DNA from 4 places in the Erwinia sp. INIA01 genome. Region 3 is predicted to be linked to each of the others. Evidence: riboswitches for the same ligand, from Rfam matches in the RefSeq annotation. Region 3 holds a riboswitch; each other region holds the start of a gene.
What was found. A riboswitch is a leader RNA that binds a small molecule or an ion and turns the genes downstream of it on or off. The one in region 3 is predicted to bind thiamine pyrophosphate.
Positions count from the first base shown of each region.

Region 1: linked by a shared signal. The riboswitch ahead of thiB (thiamine ABC transporter substrate binding subunit) and the one ahead of thiM (hydroxyethylthiazole kinase) in region 3 are both predicted to bind thiamine pyrophosphate.
Region 2: linked by a shared signal. The riboswitch ahead of OMR58_RS11105 (TenA family protein) and the one ahead of thiM (hydroxyethylthiazole kinase) in region 3 are both predicted to bind thiamine pyrophosphate.
Region 4: linked by a shared signal. The riboswitch ahead of OMR58_RS01660 (FAD-dependent oxidoreductase) and the one ahead of thiM (hydroxyethylthiazole kinase) in region 3 are both predicted to bind thiamine pyrophosphate.

Region 1 covers NZ_JAPDNC010000007.1:153,477-160,902, forward strand. Annotated here, with positions in the region: gene leuC (3-isopropylmalate dehydratase large subunit) at 1-1,008, shown strand, start outside; gene leuD (3-isopropylmalate dehydratase small subunit) at 1,018-1,623, shown strand; gene OMR58_RS14100 (MFS transporter) at 2,388-3,572, opposite strand; gene sgrR (HTH-type transcriptional regulator SgrR) at 3,823-5,487, shown strand; TPP riboswitch at 5,524-5,642, shown strand; gene thiB (thiamine ABC transporter substrate binding subunit) at 5,681-6,667, shown strand; gene thiP (thiamine/thiamine pyrophosphate ABC transporter permease ThiP) at 6,643-7,426, shown strand, end outside.
Region 2 covers NZ_JAPDNC010000005.1:211,008-218,433, reverse strand. Annotated here, with positions in the region: gene OMR58_RS11125 (FAD-binding oxidoreductase) at 1-42, opposite strand, end outside; gene OMR58_RS11120 (c-type cytochrome) at 60-416, opposite strand; gene OMR58_RS11115 (cytochrome c) at 437-1,828, opposite strand; partial or broken gene OMR58_RS11110 (Rpn family recombination-promoting nuclease/putative transposase) at 2,131-2,508, shown strand; TPP riboswitch at 2,591-2,704, shown strand; gene OMR58_RS11105 (TenA family protein) at 2,781-3,419, shown strand; gene OMR58_RS11100 (anion permease) at 3,538-5,001, opposite strand; gene citX (citrate lyase holo-[acyl-carrier protein] synthase) at 5,023-5,574, opposite strand; gene citF (citrate lyase subunit alpha) at 5,578-7,095, opposite strand; gene OMR58_RS11085 (aldolase/citrate lyase family protein) at 7,105-7,426, opposite strand, start outside.
Region 3 covers NZ_JAPDNC010000003.1:220,551-227,976, reverse strand. Annotated here, with positions in the region: gene OMR58_RS06650 (GntR family transcriptional regulator) at 11-697, shown strand; gene OMR58_RS06645 (LuxR C-terminal-related transcriptional regulator) at 981-1,604, shown strand; gene fbaB (class I fructose-bisphosphate aldolase) at 1,703-2,755, opposite strand; gene thiD (bifunctional hydroxymethylpyrimidine kinase/phosphomethylpyrimidine kinase) at 2,933-3,733, opposite strand; gene thiM (hydroxyethylthiazole kinase) at 3,730-4,521, opposite strand; TPP riboswitch at 4,558-4,663, opposite strand; gene wcaJ (undecaprenyl-phosphate glucose phosphotransferase) at 4,792-6,189, opposite strand; gene OMR58_RS06620 (glycosyltransferase family 4 protein) at 6,311-7,426, opposite strand, start outside.
Region 4 covers NZ_JAPDNC010000001.1:368,308-375,733, reverse strand. Annotated here, with positions in the region: gene OMR58_RS01670 (sensor domain-containing diguanylate cyclase) at 1-1,068, opposite strand, end outside; gene OMR58_RS01665 (LLM class flavin-dependent oxidoreductase) at 1,261-2,316, opposite strand; TPP riboswitch at 2,504-2,624, shown strand; gene OMR58_RS01660 (FAD-dependent oxidoreductase) at 2,766-3,695, shown strand; gene thiS (sulfur carrier protein ThiS) at 3,695-3,892, shown strand; gene OMR58_RS01650 (thiazole synthase) at 3,894-4,655, shown strand; gene OMR58_RS01645 (HesA/MoeB/ThiF family protein) at 4,655-5,632, shown strand; gene OMR58_RS01640 (hypothetical protein) at 5,685-6,749, opposite strand; gene OMR58_RS01635 (hypothetical protein) at 7,310-7,426, shown strand, end outside.

The sequences.
Region 1 (7,426 bases), on a different contig from region 3:
TCGACCCACGGCGCGCTGGGCGCGCTGGCGTTTGGTATCGGCACCTCCGAAGTGGAACACGTGCTGGCAACACAGACGCTGAAGCAGGCGCGAGCGAAAACCATGAAGGTGGAAGTTCGCGGTAAAACGGCACCGGGGATCACCGCCAAAGATATCGCGCTGGCGATTATCGGTAAAACCGGCAGCGGTGGCGGCAACGGCCACGTCGTCGAGTTCTGCGGTGAGGCGGTGGCAGCACTGAGCATGGAAGGTCGTATGACCCTGTGCAATATGGCCATTGAACTGGGTGCGAAAGCGGGCCTGGTTGCGCCGGATGACACCACCTTTAACTACGTTAAGGGTCGCCGCTTCGCGCCAAAAGACGATCTGTGGCAGCAGGCGGTGGATTACTGGCGTACGCTGAAATCCGATGAAGGCGCGCACTTTGATAAAGTGGTCACGCTCGAAGCGGCGGATATCGCACCACAGGTCACCTGGGGCACCAACCCCGGCCAGGTGATTGCCGTCAGCGACCCGATTCCCGACCCGGTTTCATTCAGCGATCCGGTGGAGCGCGCCTCCGCCGAGAAAGCGTTGGCCTACATGGATTTGAAACCCGGTATTCGCCTGACCGATGTGCGCATCGATAAAGTCTTTATCGGCTCCTGCACCAACTCACGCATTGAAGACCTGCGTGCGGCGGCGGCGGTAGTGAAAGGCCATAAAATTGCCGAGGGCGTACAGGGTTATGTGGTGCCGGGTTCGGGTCCGGTAAAAGCACAGGCCGAAGCGGAAGGTCTGGATAAGATCTTTATTGATGCCGGTTTTGAGTGGCGCTTACCGGGCTGTTCAATGTGCCTGGCGATGAACAACGATCGGTTAAGTCCGGGCGAGCGCTGCGCATCCACCAGCAACCGCAACTTTGAAGGTCGTCAGGGGCGTGGCGGACGTACTCACCTGGTCAGCCCGGCGATGGCGGCAGCGGCGGCGGTAGCCGGTCACTTTGCAGATATCCGCGAGCTGGCGTAAGGAATTAATATGGCGAAGAAATTTACTCAACACACCGGCGTTGCCGTGCCGATGGATCTGGCCAATGTCGATACCGATGCGATTATCCCTAAGCAGTTTTTGCAGATGGTGACCCGTACCGGTTTCGGCCGCAATCTGTTCTTCGACTGGCGCTATAGCGATGTAGAAGGCAAGATCAATAACCCGGATTTCATTCTGAACAAGCCGGAGTTCAGCGGTGCCAGCATTATGCTGACTCGTGAAAACTTTGGCTGCGGTTCATCGCGCGAGCATGCCCCGTGGGCGCTGACCGATTATGGTATTCAGGCGATTGTCGGTTCTGATTTTGCCGATATTTTTGCCAACAATTCCTTCAATAATCAGCTGCTGCTGGTATCGCTGGCGGAAGACGAAGTGGATGAGCTGTTCCGCATGGTCGCCGCCGATCCGGGGATGCAGATCACCGTCGATCTGGAGAATCAGCAGGTGCGGGCGAACAGCAAGGCGTATCGTTTTGAGATTGATAGCTTCCGCCGTCACTGTCTGCTGAACGGTCTGGATGCGATTGGTTTGACGCTTCAGCATGATGCGGCGATCGGTGCTTATGAAGAGAAGCAGCCGGTGTTTTTACGCTGATTGCAGTTGGGTTTGAGATCGCGGAAAACCTGATGTCTGGCGTATCGGTGTGGGATTTTGTCGCTACATGCTCAGTGCCTGGCTTATCGGTGTGGGCCGGGTTCGCCGACTCGGCGTGGATACCTCCCTGTAGCCTCGACGGGCGCGTCCATGCGCCCGACGGTCTGCGAACCCGGCCCACACCGATTGCCTGTTAACAAATTCGTTGCTGTTCGTTAAAAACCGATGTTTCCCGCAGCAACACCATTGCCTGAAAGGCTGAACGTTACGGGACAGGTTAGCCGGGTGTCTGCCGCAAGGATGCGGCAGCCAAGCCTCCAGGGAGGATTCACGGCGACCCGGCGATCTGCTCGTAACGGTCAGCCGCAGCACCGAGTTCACAGCCTTGTCATCCAACAGCAACAGCATTGCCTGAAAGGCCGAACGTTACGGGACAGGTTAGCCGGGTGTCTGCCGCAGGGACGCGGCAGCCAAGCCTACAAGGACGTATTCACGGCGACCCGGCGATCTGCCCGTAACGGTCAGCAGCGGCACCGAGTTCACAGCCTTGTCATCCAACAGCAACACCACTGTATGAAAGGCCGACCGTTACGGGACAGGTTAGCCGGGTGTCTGCCGCAGGGATGCGGCAGCCAAGCCTACGGGGACGTATTTACGGCGTCTCGGCGATCTGCCCGTAACGGTCAGCCAGGGCACCCGATTCACAGCAAAACAATCCCGTGTATCGAACGCTCAAGCCAAACAAACCCAGGCACCCAACATTATTATACCGCCCTCGCCTCCCGAATCCGCCACGACAGCGCAAACGACACCAGCACCAGAGCAAACGCCAGAATATAAACCGCATGATGACCAAAGTTTTCCGCCACCGTCCCCTGGAATATCCCGGCCAGAATCACCCCGGTCGAAATACTGTTAGTAAACAGCGTGGTCGCCGCACCCGGCCGCCCGGGCATTAAATCCTGGAACCAGATCATGCCAATCCCGGCGATAATGCCGATAAACACCGCGTTAAACAGCTGCAAAACCATCAGCGCCGCGCGATTCTGTAACAGCACCAGCCCAAGGTAGAACAGCGCGCCGCAGCCCACCGCCAGCAGCATCATATTGCGCTTGCCGGTACGCCTGACGTAGCGCCCGGCCAGCAGCATCACCGGAATTTCCAGCCCGGCGGCAGTACCCATCAGTAGCCCCGCCAGCGAGTCCGGCAGCCCCAACGTGCTGCTGATATACAGCGGCATATCAATAATGTACATACTGTTGCAGGACCACATCAGCACCGAAGCGATAAACAGCAGCCGCACATCGGTGTTCTTCAATCCGCTAACCTCAGCCACCGGCATCGCCGTAGTCGGCAGCGCTCGGGGCACCGACGGCAGGGTAAACCAGATCATCGCCATGCAGACTACAAACAGCAGCGCGGCGATGCCGAACATCAGAGTGAAACCGAAATTCAGAACCAGCGAGAAGGAGAGCGGCGGCCCGATGACCCACGCCAGCGACATCTGCGCACGCATCACCGAACTGAACATCACCGCCTCGCGTGCCGAACTGTCGGCATACTCCCGCGCCAGAGCAAAAATCTGCGGCATCGCCACGCTGGCAATGGCGGACAGCATCACGCCCAGCGTAATCAGCGTCAGATAATGGCGATTAAACGCAAACAGCACGGCGTTTGCCACGGCAATGGCGCAGCAAAACAAAATCAGCATACGGCGATCGCCGCGATTATCGGAACGCTTCGCCAGCAGCAGGCTGACCACAATCCCCGCCACTGCATTCACCGTGTAGAACAGCCCCACCCAGAACGGCCGCACGTCGACTTCACGGCTGAGGAACAGGCTGAGCGTCGGTGCCTGTAGCGCACCGGCAATGCCGACCATAAACGTAATCGCCATAAACGCCAGATAGACCGGATTAAAACGATGACGCGCCAACAGCGATTTCATAGCAATGCCTCACTGGCATAAAAAAGGGAGAAATAATGCAAAAGCTTAGAAGAGAAACGACGAAAAAAGCCAGCGACATTTTTGCCCGCTGGCTGGTGAACAGCACCATACTCAGAAATCAGTGACCTCAGCCACTAAAGATGGCCAAGCGCCACTCCGTAGAGTGCCTCCCGCTCTTCCATCTGCTGCCATTATCGCCGTAATATACGGCAGGAAAAACTGACCGCTTTCACTACGGAGTTCCTCTTTTATGTCCTCACCGCGCTTGCAGCAGCAATTTATCCGGCTCTGGCAATACTGCGACGGCCAGCCGCAGGAAACCACGCTTAACGATCTGGCAGTACGGCTCAGCTGCTCGCGGCGCCATATGCGCAATCTGCTGAATGCCATGCAGGAGGCGGGCTGGCTGGAGTGGCAGGCGGAAGCCGGGCGCGGCAAGCGTTCACGGCTCAGCTTTCTCTACACCGGATTGGCCCTACAGCAGCAGCGTGCTGAGGATCTGCTGGAACAGGACCGTATCGACCAGCTGGTGCAGTTAGTGGGGGATAAAAACCGCGTGCGGCAGATGCTGCTTTCCCATCTCGGACGCAGTTTCCGCCAGGGCAAACATATCCTCCGCGTACTTTACTATCGCCCACTGCTTAACCTGCTGCCAGGCACGCCGCTGCGGCGATCGGAAACCCATCTGGCCCGCCAGATTTTCAGCGGTCTGGCGCGAATAAATGAGGAAAACGGGGAAGCTGAACCGGATATCGCCCACCACTGGCAACAGCTGAGCCCACTGCACTGGCGATTCTTTCTGCGCCCGGCCATTCGCTTCCACCACGGTCGCGAACTGGATATGGCAGACGTTATCACCAGCCTGCAGCGCTTAAAGGAGCAACCGTTATTCAGCCACTTCGAACGTATTGAATCCAATGCGCCGTGGACGCTGGACATTCACCTCAAACATACCGACAGCTGGCTTCCGTGGCTGCTGGCCAGCGTCAGCGCGATGATCCTGCCAAAAGAGTGGCCGTTTATTCGCAATTTCGCCCGCCAGCCAACGGGAACCGGCCCCTATGCCGTCGAGCACAATCAACAAAGCCAGCTGCGTATCAGCGCCTTCGACGACTATTTTGGCTACCGCGCATTGATTGATGAGGTCAATATCTGGGTGCTACCGGAAATCAGCGATGAGCTGGTTTACTCGGGCGTGAAGCTGCAAAGCGACGATACCGACGAGCAGCCGCAGGAGAGCCGTCTCGAAGAAGGCTGCTATTTCCTGCTGTTTGACCAGCGCTCCGAACTGGGCCGTAACGAGGCCGTTCGCCGCTGGCTGAGTTCAATCTTCAACCCGATTACCCTGCTCAACCACAGCGGGATTGCCTATCAGCGTTACTGGTTCCCGGCATGGGGCCTGCTGCCGCGCTGGCACCATCGCCACGATATGGAGATGACCGATAAACCCGAAGGGTTGGATTCGCTGACCATTACCTGGTACAGCGATCAGATTGAACACCAGGGCATCGCCAACGCTCTGGGCCCCATTCTTGCCGCGCACGGCGTGGAGCTGATAACCCAGGAACTGGACTACGAGAGCTGGCATCAGGGAAACGCCGACAGTGATATCTGGCTGGGCAGCGCCAACTTTACGTTACCGCTGGATTTCTCGCTGTTCTCGCTGCTGTATGAAGTTCCACTGATGCATCACTGCATTCCCATCGACTGGCAGCAGGATGCGCAGCAGTGGCGGGAGCAGAAGCTGCCGCTGGCCGAGTGGAGCAAGCAGCTGATCGACAATCATTATCTGCACCCGCTGTTCCACCACTGGCTGCAACTGCACGGCCAGCGCAGCATGCGCGGCGTAAGAATGAACACCCTGGGCTGGTTCGATTTCAAATCCGCCTGGTTTGCGCCACCGGATGAGGCATGAGTGCTTTCGTTAGCGGAGTGAACTCTCTAGAATAAGCCGTTCTCAACGGGGTGCGGATAACCCGGTTGCCCGGCAGCAGAGTGATACCGCTGAGAGAAAACCCGTCGAACCTGATCCGGCTCATACCGGCGTAGGGATTTGAGAGTGCTGTCTGCTCAGATCCTTTGCGCATCTTCTTTTCAAGGAACGCAAAGTGCTAAAAAAAATCTTACCTCTGCTGGTGCTGTTCTCGCTGCCCGCCGCTGCCGCGAAAGACGTACTGACCGTCTATACCTACGATTCGTTCTCCGCCGACTGGGGCCCCGGTCCGGCGGTCAAAAAAGCCTTTGAGGCACAGTGCAACTGCGAGCTGAAGTTCGTCGCGCTGGCGGATGGCGTTTCGCTGCTCAACCGTCTGCGGATGGAGGGTAAGAACAGCCAGGCCGACGTGGTGCTGGGTCTGGACAACAACCTGCTGGATGCGGCCGAAAAAACCGGTCTGTTCGCCGCCAGCCAGGTCAATACCGACAGCAGCAGCGTTCCCGGCGGCTGGAAAAACAGCACCTTTGTGCCCTTTGACTACGGCTGGTTTGCCTTCGTTTACGACAAAACCCGCCTGCAAAACCCGCCGAAAAGTCTGAAGGAGCTGGTTGAGAGCGATCGTCCGCTCAAAGTGATTTATGAAGATCCGCGCACCAGCACGCCGGGCCTGGGTCTGCTGCTGTGGATGCAGAAGGTGTATGGCGAACAGGCTCCGGCAGCCTGGCAGAAACTGGCACAGAAAACCGTCACCGTCACCAAGGGCTGGAGCGAAGCCTACGGCCTGTTCCTGAAAGGCGAAAGCGATATGGTGCTGAGCTACACCACCTCCCCCGCCTACCACCTGATTGAAGAGAAGAAAGACCAGTACGCCGCCGCCAACTTCAGCGAAGGCCACTATCTGCAGGTGGAAGTAGCCGGTCAGCTCAAGGCCAGCAAACAGCCGAAGCTGGCGCAGGAGTTTATGCAATTCCTGCTGACACCGGCTTTCCAGAACACCATTGCTACCGGCAACTGGATGTATCCGGCGATCAAAACTACCCTGCCTGCCGGTTTTGACACGCTCACCGTTCCGGCGACGACGCTGCAGTACAGCCCGCAGGACGTTGCCAGCCAGCGCAGTCAGTGGATCGGTGAATGGCAACGCGCCGTCAGCCGCTGATCCCCGGCTGGCTGATCCCGGGCGGTCTGACGGCGATAATGCTGGCCGGGATCGCCCTGCTGGCATTCCTGTCGCTGTGGTTTAACGCGCCGGAGAGCGACTGGCGCAGCCTCATCTCGGACAGCTATCTCTGGCACGTGCTGCGCTTTTCGTTCTGGCAGGCGCTGCTTTCTGCCCTGCTGTCGGTGCTGCCCGCCATCCCGCTGGCGCGCGCGCTCTATCGCCGTCGCTTTCCCGGCCGCAGCACCCTGTTACGCCTGTGCGCCATGACGCTGGTACTGCCGGTGCTGGTTGCCGTCTTCGGCATCCTCAGCGTGTATGGCCGCAGCGGCTGGCTGGCGGAATTTTGTTCACTGATCGGCATCAGCTATACTTTTACCCCCTACGGTCTACAGGGCATTCTGCTGGCCCATATCTTCTTTAACCTGCCGCTGGCCAGTCGACTGCTGCTACAGGCGCTACAGCAAATCCCCGGCGAGCAGCGCCAGCTTGCGGCACAGCTTGGTCTGCGAGGCTGGACGCACTTTCGTATTGTGGAGTGGACGTGGCTGCGTCGCCAGATTCTGCCCGCCGGTGCACTGATTTTCATGCTCTGCTTCGCCAGCTTTGCCACCGTACTGTCGCTGGGCGGCGGGCCACGCGCCACCACTATCGAACTGGCCATTTTCCAGGCGCTAAGCTTTGATTACGATCCCGGCAGAGCGGCGCTCCTGGCGCTGCTGCAAATGTGCTGCTGTCTGGGCCTGGTACTGCTCAGCC
Region 2 (7,426 bases), on a different contig from region 3:
GGCCTTGAGGAAATGTCTGCGTGCCAGTAATAACGTCTGCACAAAAGCTCCTTGTCAGATTACGGGTTGGCGGAAGGCAACTGGCTAAAGTAATGAGAAAGTTGGCTGATATCTGTGTCCGTCAGACCGTTCACAACGTTCTGCATCATGCCGTTTTTACGGCTGCCGTCACGAAAGGCCTGGAGCTGACTGCGTAAATAGGGTGCTTTTTGCCCGGCCAGATTGGGCCACTCCGGATTCTGGCTTATACCGCCCGGACCATGGCAGCTCATGCAGCGGCTGGCCGTTTCGGGCTGCGCAAATTCCTGGCTTTTACCATCCGTGCCATCCGACATCGCCAGTGCCTGCGGCGCAGCGAAAATCGCCATGCTGGTCAGGAAAAGCCATATCAGTAAGCGGCGATTGCTGTTTTTCATACCCACTCCGTCAGTTCTCATTAGTCGCGTACGCTGTTAGCGTTGCGTGTTGTTATATTTTGCCGCACCTCGGCCACCGCTGAAGCGGACACTTCAGGGGCCTGATTGCCCCATGACGAACGAATGAAATTCAATATGTCGGCGATATTTCCGTCGCTGAGTGAATCGGCATAAGCGGGCATGGAATAAAGCGTGTCGTTGTGTTTTGTTTCGGCATTGGTTGCGCCTTCCAGCACAATTTTTATTAAGCTGGCCGGGTCGGGATTATTGACCATGGTATTTAACGCCAGCGCCGGGAATTTATTTTTGTAGCCCAGTCCGTTAGATAAATGGCAGCCTTCGCAGTGGGATAAATACTGTTTTGCTCCGGGGCTTAATGCCTCTCCTCGCGATAACTGATTCAGGGTTGTTAAATCGTAATAGGGCTTATCCTGTATGATATTCGGCTGTAACGAGCGCAGATAAGCGGCGATGGCCGAGAGATCGCTGTCCGACATATATTGTGTGGAGTGGGTGACAACATCGGACATCGGGCCGAAAGTGGCGGTTTTATCTGAACGGCCGGTTTTCAGTAGCGCAACGATTTCATCAGCGTGAGTTTGCCCCAGCCCTGAACGCTGCTCGCCGCGTAGTGAGGGCACCGAATAGCCATCAATGACCTGACCGCCGGACAAGTACTGGGTGCCTTTGCTGTTATCAAAAACGACTTCCTGCAGCGTGATGGCGCGGGGCGTATGGCAGGCACCGCAGTGGCCGAGGCCGGTGACATAATAAGCACCGAGCGCAACCGGTTCTTTCGGCAACGGACCCGGCGGCAGTGGTTTTGGTGCAAAAAGCCAGCGCCACCAGGTCATGGGCCAGCGCATCGAGAGCGGCCAGGGAATGGTGTTGTGCTCGCGGGGAGCCGCGACAGGCGTAACACCGTGCATGAAATAGGCATAAAGCGCTGCCATGTCGTTGTCAGTAATACGCGAGTAAGAGGTCCACGGCATGGCGGGGTATAGCGTGTCATCTGAAGGAGCAATGCCGTATCTGACCGCACGTTCAAAGTCGCCAAACGAATAGTTACCAATACCGGTTTTCTTATCCGGCGTGATGTTCGGCGGGATCATGCCACCAATCGGGGAGGCGATGGGTAAACCGCCACTAAACGCCGGTTTACCGGGGGCCGTATGACAGGCAACACAGTCACCCACGCGAGCCAGATATTCACCACGTGCAACCTGTTGTTCATCCATCGGTAAGGATATTTTAGCGTTGGGATAGCCAGGTTTGGGGATGATAAGAGTGGCTAACCAGGCAAGCACGGCAGCCACAGCCACACAGGCAACGACCCCGCTGGTCCAGCGGCATAGCCGGGATGTGGTCGAACATTTGGTGTGATTTTTGGTCTTTCCCTGGCCATTTTTCATCGGTTTTGATGCCTTGAGTGTGAATTATTTTTCGCTATTTAGTGCTCGTTTATTAGCAATGCGGGTTTTGATTGTTGAAATAACTCGAGAGGATAGTGTCTGAGTTTCTATATTTAAGTTATAAACGAGGTGAGTATGTTCCAGTGCAGGTCAATTTTTTAAACCAAAAATGCCGAGGCGGGTAAATTCGATTTTTTATTAAGACATACTGGTTATTGCATATAATTTACATTTATTTATGCGAGGCAATACTCAGAATTATGTCTATGCCGTTGTGCCTTATTCGGTAATTTTTCAGACATGAAAAACATATCCATCAGCGCGATCTCACCGGGCTGTTGGATCGATTGGCAACCCTGATTTTGGCAAAACACATGACGGGACAGCAGTTGGTTACGCTGGTAAACTATTTTGCGCACTCGGCGGAATTGTCCGATGCAGAGGTTTTTATCCGTAAACTGGCACAGCGCGTGCCGTCGCATAAGGATCAGCTAATGACTCTTGCAGAGCAGCTTGAAAAGAAAGGAATGAAAAAAGGGATTCTGCTCGGGGAGCAGCGCGGCGAACGTTCAGCTACGCTGAAAATTGCGCGAATGATGCTGCGCAATGGACTGGACCCGATCACGGTGATGAAGATAACCGGTTTGAGTGAAGATGACCTCGCAAAGATACCGTATTGATTTTATTTCGTCCGCTGTAAAGTTTTTCAGTCTTAGAGTTTTTGTTTACAACATCTGAACTGACAGGTTATGTTTCTTGCCGAACCTTTCCAGGGGGAGCCCACCAGCGGGCTGAGAGTTTGCACTTGCAACGGTGCGAAGACCCTTAATACCTGATCCGGATAATGCCGGCGAAGGGATGGCGCAACCTGTCTGACTTTTGCCTGCCTCCGATCGAGACGGCCAGAGTATCCACATTCAGTCGCGCTGTCTTTACTTTACAGGACAACACGATGACCGAACGTTTTACCGAAATCCTGCGTAACCAAAATCTGCCAACCTGGTCGGCGGCCGTTAATCACCGTTTCGTTGAGGAGCTGGTGACTGGCACCGTTGACGACCGTGTGATGATCAATTATCTGATTCAGGATCACCGCTTCCTCGACAGCTTCCTGATCCTGGTTGGCGCGGCAATGGCCAGTGCGGATACCACCGAAGCACGCCTGCGTTTTGGCCGCTTTGCCGGGATGGTTTCCTCCGAAGAAAACACCTATTTCCTGCGTTCGTTTATCGCGCTGGGCGTCAGTGAGCAGCTACGTAACGAACAGCCGGATACCGCTCCGACGGCCGGTTTTAAAGCCATCATGCGTGAAGCGGCAGCCACCCGCAGCTATGCGGCGATCCTTACCGTGCTGAACGTAGCTGAATGGCTGTATTATGACTGGGCGACTCACGCTGCCCGACCGCTGCCGGAGAATTTCGTCTACGCCGAGTGGGTTACGCTGCATGATAATCCGGATTTCAACGCGTTTGTGGCATTTATCCGTGAGGAACTGGATCGTGTTGGGCCAGCAGAAGCCTCGCAGTGTGAGGATCTTTTCCGCCGTGCGGTGGGGCTGGAGAAGGCATTTTTTGATGCGGCTTATGCGTAAATCACGCTGAAAGCAGGGTAATGTCAATACGAGTTGCCCGAGAAACTCGGGCATCCGGAGCGTCATAAAGAAGGGGCAGAAAGCCAGTGCAGTCTGCCCCAAAAAACTGCCCCGAAAATCAGCTCCACAGTGCCAGAATTGGCCAGCCGACCAGCAGCAGTAGCGAAATAAATACCACGCCGAATATCGCACCCAGCCGCCAGTAATCTTTCGACTTAACGTAGCCGCAGCCGTAGATAATCACGCCGGGACCGGTGGCATACGGCGTCAGGCAGCCCATAATACCAATCGACAGCACCAGCAGGATACACAGGTGCTCCATCGGCACGCCGGGAATACCTTTCCCCACGGCAAGGATCATCGGCAGCATGGTGGCGGTGTGGGCAGACAGGCTGGCAAACAGATAGTGGGCAAAATAGAACACCAGCACCAGCGCCACCACCGTACCGCTGGGGGAGAATCCCTCCAGATGGCGACTCATGGTGTTGGCAAACCAGTCGATAAAGCCGGAGCGGGTCAGGCCATTCGCCATCACCACCAGCGTGGCGAGGTTAACCAGCGTATTCCAGGCGCTGTGATATTTAGTGATGTCCTTCCACGGAACCACGTGCAGCGCCAGCATCAGGGATACCGCCAGCAGGCCGACCGCCGTGGCGTTAATAATTTTGCCGCCAAATACCCACAAAGACAGACTCAGCAGCACCAGACCAATCAGCGTCATCTCCTGGCGCGTCAGGCGACCCATCTCTTTTAGCGCGCCACCCGCCCAGTTTGAGACTTCCTCGCTGTGGGTGATCTCTGGCTTATAAAGAATATAGGACAGCCAGGGTGCCACGATCAGCAGGATAATCCCCACCGGCAGGAAGCTGAGGAACCACTGCAGCCAGCTGATATGAATACCGGCAATTTTACCCACAAACTCCAGGCCCAGCACGTTAGGCGCGGCACCAGTAATAAACATCGATGAGCTGAGACTGGTGCCTATCACCATCATCCACATCAGGTAGCCGCCGATGCGCTTTGACGAGGGATCGTTGGGGAATGATTTAAACAGCGGCGGCAGGTTTTTGATCACCGGGAACACCGTGCCGCCGGTGCGTGCGGTATTGGAAGGGGTAAACGGTGCCAGCATAATGTCGATGATCACGATGGCGTAGCCCAGCGTCAGCGTGCGCTTACCCATAAACTTAACCATAAACAGTGCGATACGTCGGCCCAGACCGGTAACTTCATAGCCCAGCGCGAAGATAAATGCGCCGAACACCAGCCAGACCGTCGAGCTGGAAAAGCCCGCTAAACCCCATTTCAGCGCCTGTTTACCGGCGTTAAATTCCGGATCTGCCAGCTCGGCGGCATCAAACAACACGTAGTGACTGCCGATAACGCAAATGGTTACGGCGATAAAACTGATCGCGGTTGCCGGGATGGGCTCAAGAATCATCCCAACAATCATCGCCACAAATACCGCAAAATAGTGCCAGGCCTGCGGCGGCATGCCATCAGGCACCGGGATCAGCAGCATAATGGCGAGAACAACCAGCGGTGCCAGAGATTTCCATATCTTATCTTTCGCAATGGACATAATCGATCCTCTATCAGGGATTTAATGATGGTTAATGGCATCAGCCTTCTGGAGCAGCGCGTCCATCTGGCGGAGCAGGTCGGTCACCGGATGTGCGCGATTGCGGGCGCACACCGAGGCCTCCTGCTGACACAGCAGACAGGTGCGGGGAGGCAGGCCGAAGTCTTTGCGCGACAGAAGGGTTCCCTGCGGCGTGAGCACGTCAAAATCCCACAGCCTGCCCAGCGGCGAAGCCTGCTCGAGATCGATCAGCGCGCGCTTCACCCGTTCGGCGGGCGCGTTAACCGCCAGCAGACCTTCCGGGCCGCTGGGTAGCGCAACGCAGCGCTGGCGGTTAATTTCCCAGCCGGACGCTTCCAGCAACTGCCGTAACGCCCGCAGGCCGCGATTGAAAATGTGCCGTGTGAGCGGGCTGTCTTTTACCGATCCCGGTGCCAGAACGGTGAAGGAAATTAACGTACTGGCATCGTGCGCCAGCCATTCCTGCTGACGTGCGCGGCGTGCATCCCGGCTGGTCAGCAGCTGCTCCACGGTGATAACGGCGCGGGTGGCCGAGGTGATATATAGCGGCATGATTCACTCCCTGACCTGACGAACGACATCAATCACCGAGCCGTCGCGGTAGCGCACCACCGCAATAGTTCGATCGGTAAAGGCAATCGGCCGAGGCTTGCCGGTCAGCAGTTCGGCCCGCTCGCGCAGCCATTCAATCGGCACCACCTTTATACCAGCCTCCTTCAGCCGATCGGCCAGTTCGGGGCGGGCCGGATTAACGGCAATACCGTGATCGGTAACCAAAATGTCGATGCTGGAACCCGGCGTCACGCAGGTGGTGACCTTATCAACCAGCGTTGGGATACGGCCCCGAACCAGCGGAGCAACGATAATCGACAGCGCGGCGGCAACCGCCGTGTCGCAGTGGCCGCCTGAAGCACCGCGCAGTACGCCGTCGGAACCGGTCAGTACGTTAACGTTAAAACTGGTGTCCACCTCCAGCGCGCTGAGGATCACCACATCCAGGCGATCGACCGAGGCACCTTTTGAACTCCAGTTGGCGTACTGGTTGGCGCTGATCTCAATATGGTTTGGGTTGCGCGCCAGCGATTCCGCCGCGTGGCGGTCAAAGCTTTGCACGTCGAGCAGCTTGCCGATCAGCCCCTTTTCGTGCAGGTCGACCATTGCGGCGGTAATGCCGCCCAGGGCAAACGCGGCGTGAACATCGCGGCGGCGCATGCTGTCCTCCAGGAAACGGGTCACCGCCAGTGAGGCACCGCCGGTGCCGGTTTGCAGCGAGAATCCGTTCCTGAAGTAACCAGAGTTAACCACCACTTCGGCGGCGCTGCGGGCGATCAGCAGCTCACGAGGGTTGGTGGTCATGCGGGTGGCATCCGCGCCGATTTTGTCGGCATCGCCCACGCGTTCGACCTGAACAATCAGATCGACCCGATCCTGCGCAATGCTGGCCGGCGCGTGCGGGTAGCTGACGATCTCTTCGGTCAGCAGCACCACCTTATGGGCGTAATCGGCATCGACTTTGGCATAGCCTAATGAGCCGCAGCAGGCGCGGCCGATGCGGCCATTGGCGTTCCCCGCCGGGTCGCAGGCCGGTACGCCAAGAAAGGCGACATCGATGCTCAGCTCGCCGCGCTCAACCAGCTCGACGCGGCCGCCGTGGGAGTGGATTTGTACCGGTTCGGCAAGCAGCCCGCGTGATATCGCCTCCGCCAGCGGGCCACGCAGGCCGGAGGTGTAAATGCGGCTGACCACGTTATTGCGGATGTGATCGACCAGCGGCGCGTGGCAGTCGTTCAGCGAACTGGAGGCCAGCGTCAGGTTTTTAAAACCCATACGGGCCAGGGTTTCCATCACCGCATTAAGCGTCAGATCGCCACCGCGAAAAGCGTGATGGAAGGAAACGGTCATACCGTCTTTGAGCCCCGAACGGCGAACGGCCTCTTCGAGAGTGGCGCACAGTTTGCCATCCCGGGGTTTCTGCGCCTGCAAATTGAGTTTCGAAACCGGTTGATACGCCGGATAGTCAAACGCTGACCGGCGCTGCTCGCTGCTGTGTTCCTGCTGTTGATGCTGAGTCATAGTCTGTCCTTATTCATCACGAATTCCGGAAAGCACCGCGCGGGAAAGCACCAGGCGGGCGCGCTCAATGACCGGGCTGTCGACCATTTTTCCGTTGAGCGACACCACGCCGCGCCCTTCAAGCGCCGCCGTTTCGGCAGCCTCGACAATTTGTTGAGCCTGATTAAAGGCCTTGCGCGTGGGGGCATAGAGGTTGTGCAGCAAATCGATCTGGCGCGGGTTAATCAGCGATTTACCGTCGAAACCCAGCTGGTGGATATGCGCCGCTTCATGCAGGAAACCGGCATCGTTGTTGGCATCGGAATAGACGGTGTCGAACGCCTGAATGCCC
Region 3 (7,426 bases):
ACGTTGCCGAATGTCGACTGTATATACCATTACCGCCAGCGAACCGGTAAATCAGCAGATTTACCGCTATCTGCGCCATGAAATTGTCACCTGTGCCATTCCTCCCGGCTGCCTGTTGTCCGAAAAAGACGTCTCCAACCGCTTTAACGTTTCTCGCCAGCCGGTGCGAGAAGCCTTTATCAAACTGGCCGAGGCCGGGCTGGTTCAGGTTCTGCCGCAGCGCGGCACCTTCGTACGCAAGATCTCCGCGCAGCGGGTGGCTGACGGGCGTTTTATCCGCGAAGCCGTAGAAGTGGCCGTGGTGCGCAGAGCGGCGCAGGAAGCCAGTGCAACCGGGCTTGCCGCGCTGGAGCATAACCTGCAGCTGCAAAAGCTGGCGGCGGAGCGCCACGACAGCCAGGCCTTTCTGGTACTGGATGATGAGTTCCATCGCCTGATTGCCGAAAGCATTGACTGCGGGCTGGCGTGGGAAACGGTAGAAAACATCAAGGCCACCATGGACCGGGTACGTTTTCTGACCCTCAGCAAGGTCTCGCCGCCGGAGAGTTTGATAGAGCAGCACTGGAAAATCTATCAGGCGCTGGTGGCGAAAGACGCTAATGCTGCTGAAAGCGCCATGCGCACTCATCTGCAGGAGATGATCTTCTCTATAACTCCGATAGCAGAACAGAATAGCGAGTGGTTCGAAGCTGTATAAAACAGCGCTTCGGGGCGAAAAATGCGCCCCGCCCCTCTTTTTTCACTATTCATGAGGCGTACAGACAAGAATTGACGGTGTAAGACATTTGCGGCTGTACACTGAGCCTTTATAGTAGATCTACATCACAAGATCGGCGTAATTAGCGACTCCTGATATTTCATTAATATCAGCACCTGCTGATTTTCTTCCAACGTCATCACTATTCGTTATCGATATTTAGTGTTTCATAATAAATAACAGCAATCATTGCAGTTAACCAACTTAAATAAGGCTGTACTTTATGAGTTATATCATATTAAATAAATGTGATTATTTCAGCCATGGATTAAAAAGCGTTATCAATGAAGCAGGCGGTAAAAAAAAGGATATTCATCTGCTGGATAATCTTCCTAACTGCGCACGACTATTACAGCAAGGCTCCACGCAAATAGCGTTTATTTGCGAATCCGTTTACAACACGGAAAACGACAGGGAAGAGATAAAAAAACTGATTGCAATGAATCCGGAAACCCTGTTTATTATCTTTATGCGGGTGGTTCATTCATCATTTGAAGATTACATTTACATCAAGCCGAACGTGGTGATTATGGCGCAGAACGTGTCAATCAACACCGTAAAAAACCTGTTTTCAAACAACAGGTTAAAGCAGGCCGCTCAACCTGTTGGGCTCTATCCGGCTGATGAAACACCGCTGTCGTTCAGCAAGCGCGAGTCTGAAATACTTAATCTCTGGATGAAAGAAAGAAGCTCGGTAGAGATTTCTGAACATATTAACATCAAGCTGAAGACCGTACTTTCTCATAAAAACAATCTGAAGAAGAAAAGTAAATCAAAGCGGACTAAAGTGCTGTTCCAGATAATCAATCTAGCCAAAAGCCTGACTCACGTACCGCATTTGAGTTAGTCGTTTGTTGGTGGGAAGATTGCGCCAACACCAGGGTGTTTTATATAGCAAGTGGCAGGATATGACAGGCGGATATTTTATGTCCGCCTGTCATATTATTAAGCTATGGTGACTTTTTTATCCAGATAGACATCCTGAACGGAATTAATAAGCGCCACGCCGTCTTTCATTGATTTCTTGAATGCTTTACGGCCAAGAATCAGCCCCATTCCTCCGGCACGCTTATTAATCACGGCAGTACGTACGGATTCCGCAATATCGGTATCCCCCGCTGCTGCACCGCCGGAGTTAATCAATCCTGCTCGTCCCATATAGCAGTTAGCCAGCTGATAACGCACCAGATCGATGGGGTTATCAGTGGTCAGCTTGCTGTAAACCCGCTCATCGGTATGACCGAAGTTCACCGCCTTGTAGCCGCCATTATTTTCCGCCATTTTCTGCTTAACGATATCTGCACCGATGGTCGCCGCCAGATGGTTTGCCTGACCGGTGAGATCCGCACTGGCATGATAATCCACACCGTCTTTTTTGAAGTCGTTGTTGCGCAGATAGGCCCACAGCACCGTGACCAGCCCCAGTTCATGCGCGCGCTCAAACGCTACCGAGATCTCTTCGATCTGACGGCGCGACTGCTCGGAACCGAAATAGATGGTTGCCCCCACGGCAACGGCCCCCAGGTTAAAAGCCTGCTCAACGCTGGCATACAGGGTTTGATCGTACTGGGTAGGATAACTGAGGGTTTCGTTATGGTTCAGCTTGACCATAAACGGAATGCGGTGCGCATAGCGGCGGGAAACGGAAGCCAGCACGCCATAGGTGGAGGCGACGCAGTTACAGCCCGCTTCAATCGCCAGCTCGACGATATTCTTCGGGTCGAAGTACAGCGGGTTTGCGGCAAAAGAGGCGCCGGCGGAGTGCTCAACGCCCTGGTCAACCGGCAGGATAGAGAGGTAACCTGTCCCGGCTAAACGACCGGTGTTATACAGGGTTTGCATATTGCGTAAGACCGCCGGGGGACGGTTATTATCAACCATCACCCGGTCTACGTAATCCGATCCCGGAAGATAGAGGCTGTCTGCTGGAATAGTCATGCAGCGATGTTGCAAAAGAGAATCTGCTTCTTTGCCCAATAACTGTACGATGTCCGTCATGATAACTCCTGTCAAAGGTAGGGAGGGCCACGACCAGCCAACGGTCAAATGGCCCGCTGTTCAGAAATACGACTGATTTCTGACCTCAACAGGGTGAACCTAAACCTTTAACCAGGCAAATTGCTGACTGGATTTTTCAGACTAATGCGCACAAAAGCGCGTTTGCCCCTGCATTCATTACCACCATTGGTGGAAGTGATGAACCGGACCAATCCCCTGCCCGACTTCAAGCGAATCCGCCTGCTCCAGCGCACCCTGCAGCCAGGTCTTCGCCGCCTGCACGGTTGCCACCCAATTATCGTGGCGCGGGCGCAGCGCGGCCAGCGCCGCAGAGAGCGTGCATCCGGTGCCGTGGGTGTGGCGGGTATTCACGCGCGGCGCGGTGAAGCGCTGTTCCAGCTCGCGGGTGAACAGCCAGTCCGGGCTTTCCGACTCGCTGAGGTGGCCGCCCTTCATCAGCACCGCCTGGCAGCCCATCGCCAGCAGTTCCCTGCCCTGCTCGCGCATCTCCTGCTCGTTGCTCGCCATCGGGCAGTCCAACAGAGCAGCGGCCTCCGGCAGATTTGGCGTGATAATCGACACCTGCGGCAGCAGGCGTTCGCGCAGTGTGGCAACCGCCCGTTGAGAAAGCAGCGGATCGCCGCTTTTTGCCAGCATCACCGTATCCAGCACAACCCAGGGTGTGGTGGCTGCCTGCAAACGCTCGGCCACCACTTCCACAATGTCGGATTCCGCCAGCATACCGATTTTGATCGCATCGATACGTACATCCGACAGCACTGAATCCAGCTGCGCGCCAACAAAATCTGGCTCAATACGATAAACCGACTGCACGCCCCGGGTATTCTGCGCAACCAGCGCGGTGATCACGCTGGTGCCGTAAGCGCCCAGCGCCGAGAACGCTTTCAGATCCGCCTGGATACCCGCTCCGCCGCTGGGATCGGTACCGGCAATGGTCAGTGCATTAATCCGCTTCATGCCAGTTCCTCCGGGGTCAACAGATAGAGCGCATCAAGGAAGGCAGGGATAAAGCTCCCCGGTCCTGTTGCGATCGCGGCGGCACGCTCGCCGGCCAGTGATACCACGCGGCAGGCGCTGGCAACGTGGATCAGGCGATCGCCGGGCAGCGAGGCAAAACCCGCCACCACCGCCGACAGCGCACAGCCTGTACCAACCACGCGCGTCATCAACGGTGAACCGCCGCTGACACTGAGAGTCCGCTGACCGTCAGTAACAAAGTCCACTTCTCCGGTGACCGCCACAACCGCCCCGCTCTGCAAAGCGAGCTTCTGTGCGGCCTGGATCGCGGCATCGGACTGATGCCGGGAATCGACGCCGCGCCCTGAAACGGCTTCCTGCGCCAGCGCCTTGATCTCTGAGGCATTACCGCGGATGGCGGCAGGTTGATGATTCAGCAGCTGATGGCAGAATTCGGTACGGAAGGCTAACGCCCCGACCGCCACCGGGTCCAGTGACCAGCTGCGCCCTGCACGGTTTGCTGACTCCACCGCCGCCAGCATCGCCGCGCTGCGCGAGCGGGTCAGCGTGCCGACATTGACCAGCAGCGCGCTGGCTACCGCACTAAACTGCGCAGCCTCTTCGGCATCGATCACCATCGCCGGGGATGCCCCAAGCGCCAGCAGAACGTTGGCCGTAAAGGTCTGTACCACATCATTGGTCATGCAGTGAATAAGGGGGGATTGCTGGCGGAACAGCGCCAGAGAGTGCGCCACATCGTGGTGGCTGAGGGGAATGGGTTGGCTCATCTATACTCCCAACCGGCGATCAAGAAGGCGATGCCGGTTGGAGGCATCTGACTTCCCTCCGCTGGCATTATCCAGTTCAGGTTATGCGGGTTTTTCTCAGCCTTGTCCTGGGAAAACAGGAGGGGCACCCCGAGTCATGTGTTTCGACGGAAAGAATATGTAAAGGGATGGGCTAAATCAAGCATAAGAATTCTAAAGTAAAAAACCCGCCGAGGCGGGTTTTTATTCATCTTAAAGCCTGTCCGACATAGTCTTATCATAAGGTCCAGATTAATAAGCAGCTTTATTAACGAAACCTTTAAAGAAAGTCAGGAAAATAATTTTCAAATCCAACCAAATGCTCCAACCACGAATATAAATCAGGTCGAAATCAACACGCTTTTGCATTTTGTCCAGCGTGTCCGTTTCACCACGGAAGCCATTAATCTGCGCAAGCCCTGTTATCCCCGGCTTAACTTTGTGGCGCAGCATATAACCTTCAATAAGTGAGCGATACTGTTCGTTGTGCGCAACGGCATGAGGGCGTGGACCCACTACTGACATCTGACCAAAAAGCACGTTAAAGAACTGCGGCAGTTCATCCAGTGAGGTATTGCGTAAAAACTTACCGACTTTGGTCACGCGAGGATCGTTTTGCTTAGCCTGGGTAACTTTAGCGCCGTTTTCCATGACTGACATGGTTCTGAACTTCCATACCATTATTGGTTTACCGTCCATGCCATAACGAATCTGGCGGAAGATAACCGGACCAGGAGAACTCATCTTCACAGCACAGGCAATAACAATCAACGGCAGTGAGATAAACAGCAGAATAATCGATGACACAATAATGTCTTCAAGACGCTTGAATACCATATTGATACCGTTAAGAGGCGTATCAAATAATGGGACTACCGGCACACCATTAATCTCTTCAGTACGAGACTGAAGAATATTGAAAGTGAAAACGTCCGGTATTAGTAAAACAGAACAGGTAGTGTCCGTTAAGCGTTTGACAATATCTTTAATTTTGGATTCATCTTTCATGCTCATCGCAATGTAGATACGATCCAATTTGCCTTCGCGGGCATCCTCGATTAGTTTGTCAAAGTCACCCGCGTATTTAATACCATTGGTGTTTTCAATTGGCTGCTCATCATAGACGCCGGCAACAACAAAACCCATCCACGGCTCTTCAAGAAAACTGCTGATCAAGTTGATACCGGCTGGCATAGTCCCCACAAGCGCCACGTTACGTGTGTTGTATCCCATCTTTCTTAGCATCCCGGAACCAATACGAATGGCCATACGGCATACAAGGAAACCGGCAACGACAACCAAATACCATTGAATGAATATTTTGAAGCTCAGATCAAAGTCACTTAACAGGGAGCTTAACCCCAAAGTCAGTAACAGACTTAACGTCCAGTTCTTGGAGATCAGGATCAGCTCTGCGGAAGATTTCACTCCTCTCCAGGAACGGTAAAAATCGGTCATTCCACCGATCATTTGGAAGACAACCAAAACTACGAGTGCAATCAATACATGTTTATAGTCGAACTGCCGATCGTTGAAATAGGCAACAACATATAAACCCAAGAATATAATAGAGATATCTGAAAAACGCTGCACCATTGATATCAATGAGGCATTGGCATTTGAGCGTGTTCGATGATGTAGAATTGTCATTCTAGTGTCACTCTTGTTAGCTGTAGGTCAACAACCTGAAGTGATTAGGTATATTTATAGCATCAGATGATTGCGTTCTTAAATCAGGCTGAGTTCGTGAAAAAGCCCAACCATGATTAAATCAGTAACGAATTTTTTTAGTTTCGTTAAATAAAGACCATTTTCCCTCGACGTAATCAGCAATTTCCTTCTTAAATCTTTCGCTTGAGAAACGCACAGCATTTTCACGGCAGTTTTGTGGCGTGATTGCATCGTCAATCGCATCGAATTTTTTAACAGCTTCAATTACGGATTCAATCGTTTGATGATCGAAGAATATTCCCGTTGGTTTTTCAACCCCGTAAGGACGAATTGTTTCCAGGGCACCACCTTTACCAAAGGCAATTACTGGTGTACCACAGGCCTGAGCTTCTACCGGAGTAATACCGAAATCTTCCTCTGCGGCGAAAACAAAAGCCTTAGCTCTTTGCATATGATCAACCATAACTTCGTTTGACTGGTATCCCATAATTTCAACGTTACTTCCGGCTTTAGACTTAATCTTAGCCATTTCAGAGCCATCGCCGATAACAACTAATTTTTTATCCGGCATTTTACTGAAGGCTTCAACAATCAGATCGATACGCTTGTAAGGAACCATTCGTGAAGCTGTAAAATAGAAATCATCTTTCTTTTCATGCAGTGTAAATCTATCCACATCTACCGGTGGATAAATGACATCAGCTTCACGCCCGTATACTTTCTTAATTCGACGCGCGATGAACTGAGAGTTAGCAATAAAATGATCTACACCGTTTGCCGTTCTATAGTCCCACACTCGGACTTTATGCAGCAACCATTTCGCCAGGAATCCTTTAAGACCTTTATTCAAACCAGCTTCTCGCAGATATTGGTGTTGCATATCCCAGGCATAGCGAATCGGGGAATGCACATAGCTGATATGCAGTTGATCGGGCCCGGTCAGAACTCCTTTTGCAACAGCATGACTGCTTGAAAGCACAACATCATGTTTTGAAACATCAAGCTGCTCAACGGCCATCGTCATAAAAGGCAGATATTTTTGATATTTCTTTTTCGCTGATGGGAATTTTTGAATGAATGTAGTGTTAACTTTTTTATTGTGGAAAAGTTTTTTTGCATCATCATTTAAAAACTCAACAACTGAATAAAGCTCAGAGTTTGGATAAACATCCACAAAATCCTTCACTACTCGCTCGGCACCAGCATAAGTCACTAA
Region 4 (7,426 bases), on a different contig from region 3:
ATACACGAGGTACAAACCCTGGCTGCCGCGCAGCGCCAGCGCCAGATCGTTTAACAGCTGAAAATTGAGATTGCGGCGGTTATCGCTGTCGGCGTTATAGGCCATCGCCGTCTGCTTCTGGCTGATAGCCTCATGCAGGGCGCTGACCGCCTGGCGCAGCACCTCTGTGACCTGAGAGGTGGCAGGCACAAAACTCACCTCACCGACGTAGATTTTCACATCAATGGTGATATCGCCCAGCACCTGAGCACGAATATGTTCCAGCCGATCGCTGAGCGCCCTGGCGTTAACCGCGCTGTTTTTCCGGCTGAGCAGAGCAAAACGACCGGTAGCGACGGTGTACAGCACGTCCTCTTCGCTCAGATGCAGCCGGGAACGTACCGTTGCGGTCAGGGCTTTCAGCAGTGTTTCTACGGCATCCATCCCCATCGAGCGGGCGATTTCATAGGCGCGCGGCATATCAATGCAGTCAATCAGCGTCAGGGTCAGCGGATCGAAGCTGGAGGCACGCTGCAGCAGGCCAATATCCTTCAGCAGCCGCTGGCGATTGGGCAACTGGGTGACCACATCTTTGTAACCCGCAGTGTACCAGGCATCAAGATAGCCGCTGACCAGGCCCGACAGCAGCTCCAGCATCGTTGACTGATGTTCATCGATGGTGTGCGGCCGGGTGTCGGTAATACACAGGGTTCCCACCGAAATGCCTTCCCGCGTGTAGAGGGGTATACCCGCGTAGAATCGAATGAAAGGCGCGCCCAGCGTGAAGGGACTTTGGCTGAAACGCGGGTCGAGCAACGTGTCGCTACAGATCAGCAGCGAATCCCTGAGCACCACCTGGCGGCAGAAGGCGTCATGCAGCGAACTTTGCGGCACATCCAGGCAGCAGGCGGCCTTAATATACTGATTTTCATTATCCAGAACCGAGACAAAGCAGCCCGGGAACGCCAGCAGATCGCTGGCGAGCAGGGTGAATTTTTGCAAAATATCATCGCGGATAGCATCTTCAGATTTGAGCATCTCAAGGGCAGCCAGGCGTCTGACATCATCGTTACTGAAGGTCCCACTCATGGTTTGGATTCGCATTAAAGAGTTGATGGCTGCTGACCCCGTCAGACTATCACGATTCCTCTCTCTGACTGGTCGATCTTCACTGCTGTCATCATGAAAATAATTTTTAATGATAGTGAAGAGATTGCATCATTCCAATGCGGTCCCGGGTTTTGCTGGCACTACATGCGTAATTGTGATGGAAATCATGGCTCAGAGAGCCATGTCGATGTTTTCCTCACGGTTTACACGGCGGCGCCAGCCCAGCTCGGGGGCAATCAGCGTGGCGAAGTCGCTGATAATCTGGCGATACTGGTCTGCGGTGAACTCATAGGGCAATTCCAGTCTCAGTTCATCCACTTCGCGCAGGATCGGATCGTTAAACAGACGTTCCAGGATCTGTTCCGCATCGCCCACGATATCCTGTGAAAACAGCGTACGGCGCGGCCCCTGCGGTGTCAGCGTGCGTTCATAGCGGCTGGCGGCAAATTCCGCGTAGCGGCGGCGGGTTGGGGTGTCCGCACTGTCGATGGGAACAATGACCCGGCCTGCGGCGATACGCGGCCGACGCGGGGCATCTTCGGGCCAGTTTTTACGATAGGTGGCAATCTGCGCCAGCTGCGCCTCATAGTAATTATTCGTCTCTTCACCTGAGGTCAAATTGCCGATCAGCATGTTAAAACCGTTCGCCGCCGCCCAGGCCGCCGATTTCAGCGAGCCGCCGCCGTACCACAGGCGATTAACCAGCCCCGGCGAGTCGGGATGCAGGCGCGGGCGCTGCTGGTTGCCCGGCGAGGCAATCAGGGTATTTTCATCCGCCAGCCAGCGGCCGCTGAGGTTATCCCGCAGGCGTCGAACCCGATCGTAGGAGAAATCTTCCTGCCGCCAGTCGCCGGAGAACAGCGCCGGGCCGATCAGTTCCAGGTGGTTCGGCTGCCCGGCACTGAGGCCCACGTTGAGCCGTCCACGGGACAGCACGTCCACCGTCAGTAAATCTTCCGCCAGCCGAAACGGGCTTTCATAGCCCATCTGGATCACCGCGGTGCCCAGCTCAATATGCCGGGTGCGCTGCGTGGCGGCGGCCAGAAAGGTACTCGCCGAGGAGACGCCGTGCTCCAGATGGCGCTGGCGAATCCAGGCACCGTTGTAGCCCAGCGATTCACCCAGCTCGAACAGTTGCAGGGTCTCTTCCAGCCCCTGTAGCGGGGCGTGGTCCGGGTAGTTCCCGGGAGTAAGGAAAGCGATATGCGATATGGCCGGTTTCGTCATGGTGTCCATCCGTTCAGACCTGATGTGGGAAAGGCGCACTGAAAAATCCTTCAGCATCGGGCAATTGTGTTGCCTGCCCCGCACTTTGCAAAATGCTGAATCCGGCACTCTATTTTCATCTGGCGAAAACGGTCGTCGAAATAAATCCACCTAAACGCTTGCGGTTGCGCTCAGGATGCAATAAAAAAGTCTCTGTCAGGGGAGTCTCGCCGAAGAGACTGAGAGGCTGATTGCGATTTATCGCGGCTCAGCGACCCTTAGAACCTGACCCAGTTGATACTGGCGTAGGAAGACCTGTCGTGCCGCTTCACCGCACGCCTTATCGGGCAGATCGCAGCCGCCGAACGCCGATACTCTCCCTTCTCATTATCGCGGGTCTTCTTAGTTATCTGAGAGGCCGGTATGACGTTTGTAACAACTCTCCCTGAATATTCCGCCGAGGCGACATCGTGAGCCACTGGTCGATCCTGGGTTCCGGCGTGACCGGGCTGTGCGTGGCTACTGCGCTGGCCGACGCCGGAGAAAAGCTGGAAATCATCACCTCTGAGGAATACTGCCCCGCGTCGCACTATGCGGGCGGTATGCTCGCGCCGTTCTGCGAGGGTGAAGGCGCACCGGAAGAGGTGGTCAGGCTGGGGCAGGGCTCCGCCGACTGGTGGCAGGCGCACGTCAGCGGCGTGGAGCGCCAGGGTACGCTGGTGATCGCACCGCCGCGCGACAGCATGGAGCTGAACCGCTTTGCCAAAATGACCCAGGGCCATGAGTGGGTGGACCCGGGCAGCGTGGAGGATCGTCTGGCCGGGCGATTCGCACGCGGGCTGTTTTTCCCCAGCGAAGGGCACCTTGACCCGCGCAAGGCGATGCAGGAGCTGAGGCAGAAGCTGCTGGCCGCGGGGGTGGCGATGCACCACGGCAAACCAACGGGCAAAATTATCGACTGCCGGGGCATTCACGCCGCGCCGCTGCTGCCGGAACTGCGCGCCGTGCGCGGTGAGATGCTGATCCTGCAAAGCGATGAGGTGCAGTTTTCACGCCCGGTTCGCCTGCTGCATCCACGCTTTCCCTGCTACCTGGTGCCGCGCAGCGAAGGGCGCTTTATGCTCGGTGCCACCATGGTGGAAAGCAACGACGCCAGCCCGATCAGCGCCCGCGCGCTGATGGAACTGCTGAGCGCGGCGTACACCATCGACCCGGCGCTGGCCGAAGCGCGGGTGATTGAAACCGGCAGCGGCCTGCGCCCCTCTTACCCGAACAACCTGCCGGATATTCGCTATCGCGACGGCACCTTCCACGTCAACGGCATGTACCGGCACGGCTTTTTGCTGGCACCGATCGTGGCGCAAAATCTTATCCAACAGCTGTCGCAGGAGACGCGTTGATGCACATTTTACTGAACGGTCAGGCGACCGAAACCCAGGCCGCGACCCTGACGGCGCTGCTTAACGAGCAGCAGATCGATCGCAGCTGCGTGGCCTGCGCGCTGAACGGCGATTTTGTCCCGCGCGGGCTGTATGACGCCACGCCAATTAACGAAGGCAGCAAGATTGAAGTGCTGTCACCGATGCAGGGGGGCTGAGATGAACTTTTACGATTACGCACCTGAATCACGCTTTCTGTTGGGCACGGCGGGCTACCCGTCGCCGGAGATTTTAGGCCAGGCGATTGAAGCCTCCGGCACCGAGATTATTACCGTCAGCCTGCGTCGTGAAGGCGGTGCGGGTGGGGCGTTCCGCGATCTGCTGACCCGGCTGAACAAACGCGTGCTGCCGAATACGGCAGGCTGCCATACGGTGAAAGAGGCGGTCACCACGGCACATATGGCGCGTGAGCTGTTCAACACCCGCTGGATCAAGCTGGAGGTGATCGGCCATGCCGACACGCTCCAGCCGGACCCGTTCGGACTGGTTGAAGCGGCGCGTATCCTCTGCGAAGAGGGGTTCCAGGTGTTTCCCTACACCACTGAAGATCTGGTATTGGGCGAGAAGCTGCTGGAGGCGGGCTGCCAGGTACTGATGCCGTGGGGTGCGCCGATCGGTTCCGGCCAGGGGCTGCGCAATATTGAAGGGCTGCGCACCATGCGCGCATGGTTTAAGGACGTGCCGCTGGTGGTGGATGCCGGGATCGGTACGCCGAGCCAGGCCGCGCAGGCGATGGAGATGGGCTTTGACGCGATCCTGCTGAATACCGCCGTAGCGAAAGCGCAGGACCCGGTGCGCATGGCCAGCGCCTTCCGCGATGCGATCCACGCCGGGCAGCAGGCGCTGCTGGCCGGGCCGATGGAGCGCCGCGATATGGCGGCGGCCTCAACCCCGGTCTTCGGCCTGGCGGAGTTTAACTGATGGATCGCTACCAGCGGCAGACCATGCTGCCGGAAATCGGCCCGCAGGGACAGCAGAAGCTGGCGCAGGCGCGGGTGCTGGTGGTCGGCGCGGGCGGCCTGGGTGCCACGCTGCTGCCGCAGCTGGCCGGGGCGGGAGTCGGCTTTCTGCGCGTCTGCGACGACGACCGCGTGGAGGTGCATAACCTGCACCGGCAGACGCTGTTCACCATGCAGGATGTCGGCCAGCCGAAAGCCATGGCGGCGCGCCGGGCGCTGAATGGGCTGAACCCGGAGTGCGAGGTGGAAGCCGTTGACATCAGGCTGTCCGGCAGCAGCCTGGACCACGCGCTGCGCGATATTGATGTCGTGGTGGATGCGGCGGATAACTTCGCCATCACCTGGCTGCTTTCTGACGCCTGCTTCAGCCGTGGCCTGCCGCTGATTTCCGCCTCGGTTCTGGGGCGGCAGGGCTATGTTGGCGGCTTCTGCGCCGGTGCGCCGAGCTATCGCGCGCTGTTTCCGCAGTTGCCGTCCTCGGCGGCCAACTGCAGTACGGCGGGGGTGATGGGGCCTGCGGTGGCCACGCTGGGCGCGCTACAGGCGCAGATGTCCCTCAGCGTGCTGCTCGGCCTGACGCCATCACCGCTGGGCTGCATGGTGAACTGTGATTTCGTGAACTGGCGCTTCGGCCAGTTCCGCTTTGACGGCGCGCCGGAACCGACGGAAGCGATCATCCCGTTCCTCGACGCGCAGATGCTGACGGCGGAAGACTGCATTGTGGAGCTGCGTAGCCTGGAAGAAGCCCCGGTGAGCGTGGCCGCGCAGGCTCAGCGCATCCTGCCCGCCGAGCTGGCCGCCTGGCAGCCACCAGCGTCGGGGCGTATCGTGCTGGTTTGCGCCAGCGGCATTCGTGCGGGCCGCGCGGCGCAGCAGCTGAAAGAGCGGGGATACCGCGATCTGGCGCTGGTGGCGGCGGACTATATTCCGGGGGAGTGACGATGAATTGCGCGTCAGGGGAGGATGAGCTCTTACCCGCTGACGCGTTTAATTATTTGTCTGAGGTATGAAATGCCCGTACAACGCGCATTTCATTTTCATCCCATAGCCACGGGGTTTCTTTTTCAGACAGAGTGGACGTTTCTGATTCGGAGGTATTCTGTGAAGCTTTTTGACTGCCCGAGATGACGTTACGGCCTTTGTCTGTTATTCGTATTTCAACATTATGGTAAGCATAGAAATCATCATGGATGTTTTGTTCGACAATTTCTTTTAGATTAGAATCATTTGGTCGGTTGCCGTATTCGATCAATTCCTTTATTTCTAACTCATCAAGAAATGCCGGAATTTCCATCCAGTTAATAAAATCATCGTTAAATTTTGCATGATGCAATCCACAAAGATCGGTGAAACGTAAACCGCTGGCATCATTCACGATTGTCAGCAATTCCCGCTCGCTGCGTGTGAGATGACTTTGCCGTTCAGGTAATTCTTCAAGGAAGCGTTTTAATAGCTGACCGGTCCATTCGTCCGCTCGTTCCTGGCTAAATATCTCAGTGGCAAGTTCAGGAGTATTGCTGGTTAATGCATGCCAGATAGCATTGTTTTTCTCAACCAGATGCGGTGTGACTTCCGTTGCCTTCACCAGTGCGGGCTGCCAGGTTTCGGTTGATTGCTCGCCAATGGGGTGAGGGTAAGCGTATAAATTGACTCTTCCGGCCAGACTGGGGTTGATATCGGTGATAGCTTTGATCAAAAAGACAGTGTTGATTCTTGAAATGGTTTTCACATCCAGCCAGATATCGATAGGGTAATTTTTCTCACTATAATCGAGTATTTCCTGCAGTTTTTCCGCTTCATAAGCATCGGTGTTCAGGTTGTTCAACGAGTGGAAGATGCCAGGACGGATTTTTCTCTGCTCATCACGCTTAACAAAAATGCCAGTGGCTATTTTTGTATTATAAACAGGGTCAGTCGTAAAGTTGGGGTTGAATGAGAGTATCACGCTGTTGTTTTTGGTATAAATCTCTGTGGGTTTTATTTTATTGCCATTGTGTACCATGAATTTAAAGTGCCCCGCCGATGAGTCATTGGGGAGAATAACGAGCTTTTTCAAAATTTCCTCTCCAGTTCGAAATGCCACATTAGTAATGAAGGTAAGATAACCGAACACTCTCCGGTAAGGGTGACAGAAGTTGGATAATCTGCTGGCTAAGTGGAACCTTTTTAGTAACGAGCATTAAAATAATAATTAATTGTTTGATACAGAAATGCTATTAATACTGTTGTCTGATGGTGTCGTTGTCAATAATAGAAAAATATATATTATGGCTTGCGGTATTTGTATTCCTCAAACGTTTTTGTTCAGCAGGGCATTACCTTTGCCTGCCTCCGCGCGGCGGGAAAGCCACCGTATCCCGCGTGCTGAACAACGAAGAAAACGTCTGGCCTGAAGCCTGTGAACGGGGTCAGTTATCCCTGGCAACGTAAGGAGCATGGCATCATTATTGATAGTCCGGATGGTCGTTTTTATCGGCAGTGAGTGATATACCATTCACTAACGCATTGCGCATGCTGGTCAATTTATGTAATTCTGAAGCGATCGCGAGATGTGCAAAATGCTTTTTTCTGATTTTGAAAATGTTTTACCTAAAATGGAATGAGTGGAGTTATAAAATGGGATCGTATAAAACCCCAATTGACGATTTAGTCAGCCCCAAAGTAATTCGTGCAATGGATACTGATACATTCAGAGGGGTAGCAGAGTCAGACCCGGCTAAAATCAAAATTGAG